DNA from 4 places in the Methylophilus sp. Leaf414 genome. Region 3 is predicted to be linked to each of the others. Evidence: predicted binding sites of a transcription regulator. Region 3 holds the regulator's gene; each other region holds the start of a gene.
What was found. The regulator sigma-54, encoded in region 3, starts transcription at its own class of promoters, with help from an activator protein. The targets are predictions, from matches to a motif close to TGGCACNNTTCCTGCT.

Region 1 (3,153 bases), on a different contig from region 3:
TTCGGGGTTCATGCCAGCGGCATAAAAGCCTTTGCTTTCCCAGAAGGCATACCATTGACTTTCAATGGTTTTCGGGTCAAAGGATTTGGCGAGTTCGCGTGCGGGATTGGAATTTTGTGTAGGGGTATTCATGCGCCTGATTTTACCATAGGCCGCTCTTCGCTTTGATGCCTGAGCTCGCCTTTGTAGCAGATTCTGCAGGCGAATCTTCATCAATCATTCAGCGGGCGTCATATCTGCAATCAGCAGAGAATGCTACTATGTAAAATTAATCTTCAACATGGGTGGATTCGGTGGGAGTATTTGGCATGGATATCATGTGGGTTTGGTTTGGTCTGGGCCTGATTTTACTGTGTCTGGAAATGCTATCCGGCACTTTGTATCTGCTTTGGCCCGGGATGGCGGCGTTGGTGATGGGATTGGTTTCCTGGTCATTGCCAGCTTTCAGTACGGCATGGCAAATAGTGGTGTATGCCATTTTTTCCGTATTAGCAGTGCTTATCTGGCGCAAACGTGAAAAAAGCAATCCAACGCCGCGTGTAGGGCAAGCGCAAGGAGAGGAAATTGGTCGCCAGGGTGTGATTATTGCGACAGTGAGTCCGGCGCAGCCAGGCAAAATTCGTTTTAGCCAGGGCGTGATGGGTAGCAAGGAGTGGACAGCGGTTGCTGATATGGAGATTGCCATCGATCAACCTGCCAGCGTCATCGCGGTGGAAGGCAACAGCTTACGTGTTGCACCGCTGGCTTAAAACTTCTACGCTAATTAATCGATCATTCATCGGGATGCGCAATTCAGCAGCCCATCATTATATTAAACAGAGGAGTTCACATGGAAATCAGCATTATCTTATTGATACTGGCAATCATCGCCATTGTTAAGGGCGTGCGCATCGTCCCGCAGGGCGAAGAGTGGGTGGTTGAGCGCCTGGGTAAGTTTGCCGGCATCATCAGCCCGGGATTGCATGTGATCAACCCGATTTTAAGCAGGGTCAGTTATAAAGTCACGACCAAAGACATCATTCTGGATATTCCTCAGCAGGAAGTGATTACCCGGGATAATGCGGTCATCCTTGCCAATGCAGTGGCATTTATGAAGGTGTCCAATATCGAACGCGCTGTCTATGGTATTGAAAACTTCAGGGAAGCCATGCGTAATATGGTGCAGACAAATCTGCGATCAATTATCGGTGGCATGGATTTGAATCACGCGCTGACTTCGCGTGACCGCATTAAAGCCGAATTGAAACAAGCCATTGCTGACGAAGCACTTGATTGGGGCTTAACAGTAAAAAGTGTGGAAATTCAGGATATCAAGCCATCAGCAAACATGCAGGATGCCATGGAGCGCCAGGCTGCGGCAGAGCGTGAGCGTGTAGCGGTTGTGACTGAAGCGGAAGGTGCCAAGCAATCACTGATTTTAAATGCTGAAGCGCGTCTGGAAGGTGCACGTAAAGATGCCGAGGCGCAACTAGTAGCAGCTAATGCCTCTGCCGAGGCGATTAAACTCATTGCGCAGGCCGTGAAAGAAAATGACACATCAGCGACTTTCTTGCTGGGCGACCGGTATATTCAATCGCTGCAAAAACTCGCTGAATCGCATAATAGCAAGCTGGTGCTAATACCGGGTGATGTGGTCGGTGCCGTTAAAAATCTGATAGGCGGAAAGTAAGCCTGGCATGTGACTGATTGTCCATGATTTGAGATGGCCAATCAGTCACTGTAAAAACGTTTTCCTGAGTTTATTATCTTGTGATACAGCTACACATGCGTTAAACCTGAGCAGCTGGCATATTTCATGCATCTCACTGCTTAAAACAATCATTCCCAAGAGGGGTCGCAGTGGCAATTCGCGTGGCGTTACATCACCGCACCAGCTATACCTTTGACCGCCTGGTCAATCTTTCTCCTCACGAAGTCCGCCTGAAGCCAGCCGCGCATGCGCGTACCCCGGTGCTGGCTTATTCGCTGACAGTCACGCCCGAGAAGCATTTTATCAACTGGCAGCAAGACCCATACGGTAACTATATTGCACGCTGCGTATTCCCTGAAATGGTGCGCGAACTCGACTTTACGGTCGATTTGGTGGCGGATATGACGGTCATCAACCCGTTTGATTTTTTTGTTGAAAAATATGCCGAGCAATATCCATTTAATTACACCGAACAGCAGGCGTTTGAACTGACAGCGTATTTGCAGCCCGATAACGTTGGTTCTCTACTGCAAAGCTGGATAGAAAAAATACGCAGCCAGGTCATCAAGCCGGGTATGGGCATCGTCGATTTCCTGATGAGTGTGAACCAGTGCCTGCAAGGCGATATCGGTTATACGGTACGTCTGGAACCCGGTATCCAAACGCCGGAAGAAACTCTGCAAAAGTTGACAGGATCTTGCCGGGATACTGCCTGGTTGCTGGTGCAGATTATGCGGCATCTGGGCCTGGCCGCCCGATTTGTGTCCGGCTACCTGATCCAGCTTAAAGCCGATGTTGAGGCGCTGGATGGCCCAAGTGGCACCGACCAGGACTTTACTGACCTCCATGCGTGGACCGAGGTATTTATTCCCGGCGCCGGCTGGGTCGGGCTGGACCCCACCTCCGGCCTGATGGCGGGAGAAGGGCATATTCCACTAGCGTGTACCGCTTTACCTTCATCCGCCGCGCCGGTGGTGGGGTTCACCGATATGGCGGAAGTCACTTTCAAACATGAAATGACGGTGACACGCATCCACGAAGACCCGCGCGTGACCAAGCCTTACACTGAAAAAGACTGGCAGGCCATCGTCGGGCTGGGCGACCAGGTTGATGAGCAACTGATGGCCATGGATGTACGCCTCACACATGGTGGCGAGCCGACCTTTGTTTCTATTGATGATATGGATGGCGCACAATGGAATACATTGGCGCTCGGTGACCATAAACGCACTTTGGCGGGTGAGCTGGCGTTGCGCCTGAAATCGCATGTGGCGCCCAAAGGGTTCCTGCATTATGGCCAGGGCAAATGGTATCCGGGTGAGGCTCTACCACGTTGGGCGATTAATATTTACTGGCGTCCCGATGGCAAACCTGCCTGGCACGATGCCAGCCTGTTTTTCGCCGAAGGCGCGGATGACGGCTACACACATTTACAGGCACAGGCATTTACCAATCACCTGGCT
Region 2 (3,153 bases), on a different contig from region 3:
CGAGTTTGTGATTGTGGTGGATGACACTGACCGCGAAAATGAAGGTGATTTAATCATCGCTGCGGAGAAGATCACGACTGAACAAATGGCGTTTTTGGTAAGGCATAGCAGTGGCCTGGTGTGCGTCGCCCTTGGTGAAGAGCGACTGAATGCGCTGGCACTGCCACAGATGGTGGCTCAAAATGCAGACCCGTTCAGGACTGCTTTTACGGTCAGTGTGGATTATAAATACGGCACCACCAGCGGCATTTCTGCTGCGGACAGAGCCTTAACGTTAAGGGCATTGGCCAACACTAACAGCCAGGCAAACGAGTTTCATAGGCCTGGCCATATATTCCCGTTACGGGCGCGGTTAGGTGGTGTGCTTGAACGCCCGGGGCATACCGAAGCCGCTTATGATTTAGCACGGATGGCAGGCCTCAGCCCTGTCGGTGTGTTGTGCGAAATCGTCAATGACGATGGCAGCATGGCAAGGCGACCGGACCTGCTGTTATTCGCTAAAAAGCATGGTTTGAAAATCATCACCATTGCTGAACTGATTACGTACCGTGAGCAGGACCTGGAGCAAACTTTCCCTTATCAAAGCGAACGTCCGGCGCCTAGCCGTTTGCAGAATAAACTGCTGGATTCCGCAATCAGCTATATTTAAAAATGCCTGGCGGTAACTGAAAAAACGCTGTGCTTTTCAGGTAGCTATATAAAATAAAGCCCTCAATCGAGGGCTTTATTTTTAGCTGAATTCTTGAATCAAATCCATGGATGGCGCGGTGGCTTCACCTTGTTCAGGCTGTAATTGCCCACTGCATGGTATTTCCAGCGTACCGGGTCATGCAGTGTATGCGTACGTGCGTTGCGCCAGTGCCTGTCCAGGTTGTACTCACCGAGTGTGGAGCGCGTGCCAGCCAGTTCAAACAGCTTGCTACCTGCCAGCAAAGCGGTTTCAGTACTCAGCACCTTGGCTTCAGCCACTGCAATCGAAGCTTCCGCGACAGTTTCTTCATTCGGGTTGCGTTGCGCTTCATCGATGTATTCACCTGCACGGGCCAATAATGCGTCCGTAGCATGGATACGGATTTGCAGGTCGCCGATATCCTTGATCGTGTGCGGATCTTCATAACCATGTTCCAGCTCGGTATCTATCCATGGACGGGTGTAATTGCGCACGAAATGCAGTGTGTCCTTAAATGCTGCACGTGCAATGCCTGTATCTACCGCTGCCTGGATGATTTGTGCCACCGGACCCATGGCCGTAGGACGGTCAAACGCCAGGTGATGCGGCACTACATGTTCGCTAGGCACAAAAATATTGTCCAGGATGGTGGTGCCGCTCGCAGTAGTGCGCTGGCCGAAACTGGACCAGTCATCAATAATGGTCAGGCCTTCAGCGCCAGCCGGGACGAACGCCACCACGGTATTGTCGTTTTCGTCTTTGGCCACCACTGGCACCCAATCCGCCAGCAACGCGCCTGAGGAATAGAATTTTTTGCCATTCAGGAAGTAGCCGCTGTTGGCGGGTGTCAGCCTGGTTTTCACATCATTGACGCTTTTGGTGCCGACTTCAGAAAAGGCATTGCCAAAGCGTACGCCTTGCAGCACCAGGTCAAAAAAGTAGCGCTTCTGGAAATCCGTGCCATCCAGGCGCAAACCTTCCACCATATACAAATGGTTTTGCGGGATCTGGCCTATGCTGGGGTCAGCCTCTGCCACTATTGCAATCACTTCTGCCAGGGTTTTATTAGAAACTCCTGCGCCGCCATATTCCTTAGGCACGGTAATGCCCCACAAGCCGCTGCTGGAGAATAAATCCAGCTCTTTGCGCGGCAAGCGTCTTTCCTTGTCGCGGATGGAAGCCTCTTTGGCGATTTCAGTGGCTACCTGATGTGCAACCGCGATGGCTTCGGCATCACTTTTAATAATATGGGCGGCATCCCTGCCGCGATGTTCGTGCGCCTGGTTCAGGCTCTCTGGCAAATGCGCAAGGTTGCTTGCATGTGCAGTCATATTTGAATCCTTCTAACTAAAAATAAGGGAGATTTAAAAGCGCAGTCATTTAGTTCTTAAATAGCGCTGCGCGTCGGTGTAGCTATTGCATTTAGCATGCCAATAGATAAGTAATTGAATTTAAATGTTTTATTTAATTTCGTGATGACGTTGAGCGCTTTAGAAACAGCTTTCTGCTGAATGGGTGCTGATTAATCAGCACCTAATAGCTAGTTTTTAGCTGGTAAAGCGTGAGTCAGGTGCTGTATTTCTGTTTTAGCTGCTGCTATATCAGCAGTGCATCAGCATATATAGCTAAATTTCAACATGGTTAAATGGCGCTTAATTTTCATAAGTCATTGAAATATATAAAAAAAATACTCTTGGCATGGTTGCTGCTATATCTACAGGGAGCTGGCTCACCGATATTGAACACATCAAATTGGCGCCGGCAACCAAAGTTTAGGAGCCACACATGAGTCGTCCATTAAGAGTTACTGCTGTATCAGGCAGCTATAAATTACCTTCACGCACTGCCGCCCTCGTAGAAGCCTTGACCCAGCAGCTGGGCCAGCATATTCCGATTGAACTGCATTCTATTGAGTTGAGCGAAATCGGCAGCAGCCTGGTGTCTTCATTTGACCCTAAACAGCTGCCTGCGAAAGTGCAGAAAGATATTGAAGCGATTGAAACCGCTGATCTGCTGATTGTGGCAACGCCGGTTTACCGCGCGTCTTACACTGGTTTGTTCAAACACCTGTTTGACCTGGTCAATTACGAAGCATTGATTGATGTGCCGGTATTGCTGGCAGCGACCGGCGGCAGTGAGCGCCATGCCCTGATTATCGACCATGAGCTGAGGCCGCTATTCAGCTTTTTCCAGGCATTGACCTTGCCTATTGGCGTATACGCCACCGAGGGCGACTTTGAAAACTACAAAGTGAAAAGTGAAACCGTGAAAGCCCGTATCGAGCTGGCGATAGAGCGGGCATTGCCATTATTAACACATCGTGAACTTGTGAAGGCTGCCAGCCTGCAAGCGGTTTGACGCAGGCCAGTATTTAGAGAAAACCAGTATTAGAGTAAAACAGATTTGGAGATTGGGTGATGAGTACAGAAAACATTAAATTTGCATATTGGGTACCTAACGTCAGTGGTGGCCTGGTGGTCAGT
Region 3 (3,153 bases):
GGTGGCGAAAACCCGCGTAATATCAAGGTAGGTTTTGCGCAGGAAATCGTAGCCCGATTCCACGGACAGGCAGCAGCAGAAAAAGCACTGGCAGATTTCCAGACGCGCGCCAAAGGTGGCATCCCTGATGATGTGCCGGAAGTGGAAGTGGCCATTGAAGGCGAGAGTATTGGTATCAGCCAGTTACTGAAACTGGCTGGCCTGGTAGAAAGCACCAGTGAAGCGATGCGTGCCATTCAGCAAGGTGGAGTGAAACTGGATAGCGTAAAAGTGGAAGACAAAAATCAGCAATTGGAAAAAGGCGTGGTGGTGGCCCAAGTTGGCAAACGCAAGTTCGCCAAAATAACCATTAAGTAATTAACTGCTTGAAAGTAAAAGGCCGCTTTTTAGCGGCTTTTTTCTGGAATATAGAGATTACGCTTTAAAGTGACTTACGCAAATTGGCGGGTGGAATGCTCAATGATTCACGATATTTGGCAATGGTCCGGCGCGCTACCACAATGCCCTGTTGTGCCAGGGTGTCGGTAATCTGATTATCTGACAATGGTTTTTTGACGTTTTCTTCTGCGACCATCTGTTTGATCAGTGCTCGGATCGCCGTCGCCGAGCAGGAACCACCAGCATCTGTCGCAACTGAGCTGCCAAAGAAGTATTTAAGTTCATAAACGCCGCGTGGTGTGAGCATATACTTATGCGTAGTTACCCTGGAAATGGTGCTTTCGTGCAATTCGAGTTCTTCGGCAATCTCACGTAATACCAGCGGGCGCATGGCAATGTCACCGTGCTCAAAAAAGTTGCGCTGCCTATCCACAATTGCTTGCGATACGCGCAATATGGTCGAGAATCGTTGCTGGATATTCTTGATCATCCATTTGGCTTCTTGCATCTGGCTTTGCAGATACTGGCCGGAACTCTCACGATTACGTTTAAGAATATCGGCATACATCTGGTTGATGCGCAATTTAGGGATCACGCCATCATTCAGGGTAGCTACCCAAATACCTTTAATCTTTTTGACCACCACATCATGCTGGATAAAATGATCGTGGCTGAAATTGGAAAATTCGCTACCCGGCCTCGGGTTTTGCTGGCGGATTAGCTGTTGCGCGCCTTTGAGTGAGGTTTCATCGCAACTCAATTGTTTGCGCAGCTTCACAAAATCTTTATTGGCAAGCAGTGCCAGATGATCTTTGACCAGTGCAATGGCGGTTTTCAGGTAGGGCGTATCCCCAGGCAAGGCATTAAGTTGCAATAACAGGCATTCACGCAAATCGCGTGCACCTATGCCGATGGGATCAAGATTCTGGATCAGCTTGAGTGCGGTCTCCAGCTCGAGCAAATCTACCTCAAGTTCAAGCGGCAGGTTTTCAACGACTTCCTGCAGATCCTGTTCGAGATAGCCGTCATCATTAATGCTGTCGAGCAGCAGTTTAACCAGGCTCATATCACGGTGCGATAAATGCGCCAGCTGAATCTGGTCTATGAGGTGCTCACGCAAGCTGATGCTGCTGGCATCCTGGCGGGAGAAATCGCCGTCTTCATCGTCATTATTGTTGCGGCCTGCCTCGTCCCAATTGCTGGTACTGCCAAATTCGCCATAATCATCTTCAAATTCCGGCGGTGTGAATTCTTCATTAAGGTTGGGTAATTCGCCTTCGTTACCGCTAAGGTCATCCCGTAATTCTTCACGCAAAGTATCGGCTGGCGAAGAAATATCCTGTTGAATGGCAACGTCAAATGAACTGGCATCTTCCACTTCAGCCTGAGCCTGCAACGGTGCTTCGGGCGTGTTATCTTCAAACTCGCCTTCTTCATTGTCAGCCATTTCCAGTAAAGGATTTTCCTGCAAGATGGCTTCCAGCTCCTGGTTAAGTTCCAGCGTCGACAATTGCAACAGACGGATAGACTGCTGCAACTGCGGCGTCAGAGCCAGGTTTTGCGACATGCGTAATTGCAGGTTTTGCTTCATAACAAATTACAGCCTAAAGTTTTTGCCCAGATATACTTCACGTACACCTTCGTTCTGGATGATTTCATCCGGCGTACCCGCGGCAAAGATGGCGCCTTCATTCACGATATAAGCGCGGTCGCATATATCCAGCGTTTCACGCACGTTATGATCTGTGATTAAAATGCCTATATTCTGGCTGCTGAGGTAACGGATAATTTTCTGGATCTCGATCACCGCAATCGGGTCAATCCCGGCAAATGGCTCATCCAGCAGAATAAACTTCGGGTCAGTTGCCAGGCAACGCGCGATTTCAACCCGGCGGCGCTCACCCCCTGACAAACTGACAGCCTGGCTATTGCGGATATGCTGGATATGTAGCTGATCCAGCAATGATTCCAGTTTGGCTTCACGCTGTTCAGCGGTATAAGGACGGGTTTCCAGTATCGAAAGAATATTATCGGTCACAGACATCTTGCGAAAAATGGAGGCTTCCTGCGGCAGGTAGGCCAGACCCATACGCGCACGCTCATGCATGGGGGCGTGGCTAACATCGGTACCATCCAGGGTGATACGGCCGTCATCCAATGCCACCAGGCCAACAATCATATAGAAGCTAGTGGTTTTGCCTGCACCATTCGGACCCAGTAATCCGATCACTTCACCACTGTGCAAATCAAGCGTGGTGTTTCTGACGACGGTACGGCCCTGATAGGTTTTTTTTAAATGGCTGACGCACAAATGGCTGTTGTCTGGAGAAACGGTTGTTTGCATATTGCCAGTCTTTACTGTGATTCTTTCTTGGATCCGTTTTCAGGTGCATCGGGTACCGGTTCAGTCCTTAACTGCAACGAGCGATTCATCCGCAACCCTTGTTGGGTATTAGATTTGTTATCTAACACTGGTGGGGTTGTTTTGTTTTTTGGCTGTATGGTAGCTTTCACGCGGCTGTTGGCGGTGCCATTCGGGTTTGCTTTAGTGCCACCGATCACTTCTGCATATTCGGCATTGGCGTCATAACTGATGTAATCACCCGTCACTACGTCTTCGCCACGTTTGACCCAGGCATTGGTATACAGTTGCACTTTATCCATGCGGGCATTGTATTCAATGCGCTGACCACTGCCTTGCATCCACTCATTTTTGCCGGTGCGTTTCTGTTTAAATGTGGTTGGCGTGCTAGGAGTGCCGGTACAAGTGCTATG
Region 4 (3,153 bases), on a different contig from region 3:
TTTTTCCGGTACCGGGCGGGCCGCTCATCAACAGACTATGTTGTCCGGCAGCGGCGAGCTCAAGCGCACGCTTGGCGCGCAGCTGCCCTTTCACTTCCCGGTAGTCCGCCAATATGGGTGTTTCGCTATGAGCCATGGCGGGTTGCTGTGACAACGCCTGTTTTTCAGACAAGTGCGCACAAACGGCCAGCAGGCTGTCGGCGGCATAAATCGTTGAGCCTTCGACCAAACTGGCCTCGTATGCACTCTCTTGGGGCAGAATCGCCGCCCGCATATTTTCGGTATCCTGTTGTAATTGATAAGTCATGGCGAGTGCGCCGCGAATCGGACGCAATGCACCCGTAAGGGCCAGCTCGCCGGCAATCACATAATTGCCTAAATGCTTTTTGGGAAGCTGGCCGGAGGCGGCCAGAATGCCTAGAGCGATAGGCAAGTCGTAGCGACCACCTTCTTTAGGTAAATCTGCAGGGGCCAGGTTGACGGTTATCCTTCTGGCCGGAAATTCGAATTGCGCGGTCTGGATAGCGGCGCGAACCCGATCCTTGCTCTCTTTGACCTCGGTTTCCGGTAATCCAACTATGGTAAAGCTGGGCAAGCCATTAGCTAAATGTACTTCTACGACCACTTCTGGTGCTTCCATCCCGCTTAAAGCGCGACTATATAACACTGCCAGACTCATGCTGCACTCCTGCTTAACGGAATGCTAACAATTGTAAATTATTTTTTACTTTTCTGAGGTTTGAGCTTGTTCCAAGGTGCTGATTTTTTCTTCCAGTACTCGTAATTGTTGCTGGGTACGGGCGAGTAAAGCCGACTGGATATCGAATTCTTCACGGGAAACAAGTTCCATTTTGGTGAGCATGCCCTGAATTAGTGCATGAATATTTGATTCAAGCTCTGAAATTGGGCTTGAATCAATTAATTGTTTGATTTTAAAAGATAATTCTCTGATTTTCTCATTTGAAAATAGCATAATTTATTGCTCCTTTTTCTGGAATTCTAGCATGTAAAGCAACAGAAAATCTAAATTTAACGCCTAATTTTTATATAAAAACTATAAAAATCAAATGGTTATGAAAGTATAAGAAATTAAAATTTTAAATAATAACTTAAATATATGATTTTAAACAATTATGTTGATTGGCACATGCCTTGCTTAGTGGTCAATGTTGTTTCATTCTCGTTTACAACAATTCGATCAAGACTTTATAGAGAGAGGACTCATAAATGCGTCAATCTATTTTACTTACAGCAGTATTAGGCACCTTGTCACTCGCACAAGTTTCTTATGCAGCTGAAGCTGAAGAAAAAGCGCCCGCGGCTGTAGAAGCAAAATCTCCTTGGGCAGCGACAGCCAACATTGGCTTCGTGTCTGATTACTACGCACGTGGTATTTCACAAAACTGGCACAAACCTTCTGTACAAGGTGGCCTGGATATTACGCATGACAGCGGCTTTTACGTCGGCGCATGGGGTTCTAACGTCACACCAAACACTTTCCCTGATGCCACGGCTGAAATTGATGTCTACGGTGGTTATAATGGGTCCGTACCTGGCGTTGAAGGTTTGGGCTACAGCGTTGGTTTGATCGGTTACCTGTATCCAGGTGGTTCATGGAAAAAATACAGAAGCTCTGCTGCCCTTGGACCAGATGGTGCAAACACTGTATTGACACCACGTGGTGGCCGCTGGGACACTGCTGAAGTCAACTTTGGCCTGGCGTATGGCTGGTTAAGTACCAAGCTTTCTGTAACATTGACTGACTGGTTTGGTGCTGAGCGCGCAACCGGCTGGGATGGTAGTACAAAAGGCAGTACTTATTTTGAAGTGAACGCAAACTATCCATTGCCATGGTGGGACCTGACACTGGTGGGTCACGTGGGCCAATTGAATGTCAATGGTAAACTGGATACTACGTTTACAAGTGATGGTGGTATTAACGGTCCAAGTACAAGCTTTTCAGGTGCTTCCAGCCCTGATTACACTGACTACAAAATCGGGTTGAGCAAAGCGTTTAAAATCGGTGCCTCTGAAGGCTGGAACGGTGGTATCTACTACGTAGGCGCCAGCAACAAGCAATACTGGGGTGAGAATGGCTACGGCGGTACAAGTTTTAACGGCAAAGGCGATGCAACTCGTGCCCAAAGTAAAGATTTGAACGAAGGTCGTTTGGTATTTACTCTGACGCGTACGTTCTAAGTGTTGTAAAAACATAAGTGCTGTAAACACATCTGGCGGGCACGGTGCCTGCCAGAGTTAACAACAGGAGAAGCAAATGAAATTTGTGTCCGCAATAATCAAGCCGTTCAAGCTTGATGAAGTGCGTGAAGCTTTGTCCAACATCGGGGTACAAGGCATCACCGTCACTGAAGTAAAGGGGTTTGGACGCCAAAAGGGGCATACCGAGTTGTATCGTGGCGCTGAATATGTCGTAGACTTTTTACCAAAAGTAAAACTCGAAGTAGCCATTAAAGACGATATGCTGGACCAGGTGGTGGATGCCATCGAGAAAGCGGCGGCGACTGGCAAGATTGGCGATGGCAAAGTATTTGTCTTCGATTTGGAACAAGTTTATCGTATCCGCACCGGTGAAACCGGTCCGGATGCGTTATAGGAGAGGGCTTCAGCTATGAAGAAAATTCTTTCTGTATTATCGCTGGTCGCCCTGATGGGTTTGGCAGCAACTCCAGTCACCTATGCTGAAGAAACCGTGACAGAAACTGTTACGGTGACGGAAACAGTGACGCCTGATGCTGCACCTGCAGCCGAAGCGCCAGCAGCAGAAGCCGCACCCGCTGAGGCCGCCGCTGCACCTGCGACACTGGATGTCGGTAATACCGCATTCATGATTATCGCGACTGTGCTGGTGATCCTGATGACGATTCCTGGCCTGGCACTGTTCTATGGTGGTTTGGTACGCCAGAAAAACATGTTGTCAGTATTGATGCAGGTTTTTGTGGTGTTCTCGCTGATCTCTGTGTTGTGGGCGGCTTATGGCTACAGCCTGACATTCACTGAGGGCAATATGATTGTCGGCGGCTTGAGCAAGGCATTTTTGTCTGGTATCACGACTGACAGTTTGTCCGGCACGATCCCTGAATATGTGTTCCTGACCTTCCAGATGATTTTTGCTGCGTTAACACCTGGCTTGAT

Region 1: ASG24_RS05885 (DUF2126 domain-containing protein) is a predicted target of sigma-54. The motif match lies at 1,785-1,800, and genes of this name have one in related genera.
Region 2: ASG24_RS03995 (SfnB family sulfur acquisition oxidoreductase) is a predicted target of sigma-54. The motif match lies at 2,088-2,103, and genes of this name have one in related genera.
Region 4: ASG24_RS05705 (TorF family putative porin) is a predicted target of sigma-54. The motif match lies at 1,142-1,157, and genes of this name have one in related genera.

The regions. Positions count from the first base shown of each region.
Region 1 is NZ_LMQQ01000002.1:314,093-317,245, forward strand. It holds gene ASG24_RS05870 (valine--tRNA ligase) at 1-132, opposite strand, end outside; gene ASG24_RS05875 (NfeD family protein) at 309-749, shown strand; gene ASG24_RS05880 (SPFH domain-containing protein) at 830-1,669, shown strand; gene ASG24_RS05885 (DUF2126 domain-containing protein) at 1,840-3,153, shown strand, end outside.
Region 2 is NZ_LMQQ01000001.1:810,320-813,472, reverse strand. It holds gene ribB (3,4-dihydroxy-2-butanone-4-phosphate synthase) at 1-649, shown strand, start outside; gene ASG24_RS03995 (SfnB family sulfur acquisition oxidoreductase) at 748-2,001, opposite strand; gene msuE (FMN reductase) at 2,456-3,028, shown strand; gene sfnG (dimethylsulfone monooxygenase SfnG) at 3,088-3,153, shown strand, end outside.
Region 3 is NZ_LMQQ01000005.1:69,379-72,531, forward strand. It holds gene tyrS (tyrosine--tRNA ligase) at 1-357, shown strand, start outside; gene ASG24_RS12910 (RNA polymerase factor sigma-54) at 422-1,969, opposite strand; gene lptB (LPS export ABC transporter ATP-binding protein) at 1,976-2,722, opposite strand; gene lptA (lipopolysaccharide transport periplasmic protein LptA) at 2,734-3,153, opposite strand, start outside.
Region 4 is NZ_LMQQ01000002.1:276,268-279,420, forward strand. It holds gene ASG24_RS05695 (YifB family Mg chelatase-like AAA ATPase) at 1-679, opposite strand, end outside; gene ASG24_RS05700 (accessory factor UbiK family protein) at 725-973, opposite strand; gene ASG24_RS05705 (TorF family putative porin) at 1,228-2,199, shown strand; gene glnK (P-II family nitrogen regulator) at 2,276-2,614, shown strand; gene ASG24_RS05715 (ammonium transporter) at 2,630-3,153, shown strand, end outside.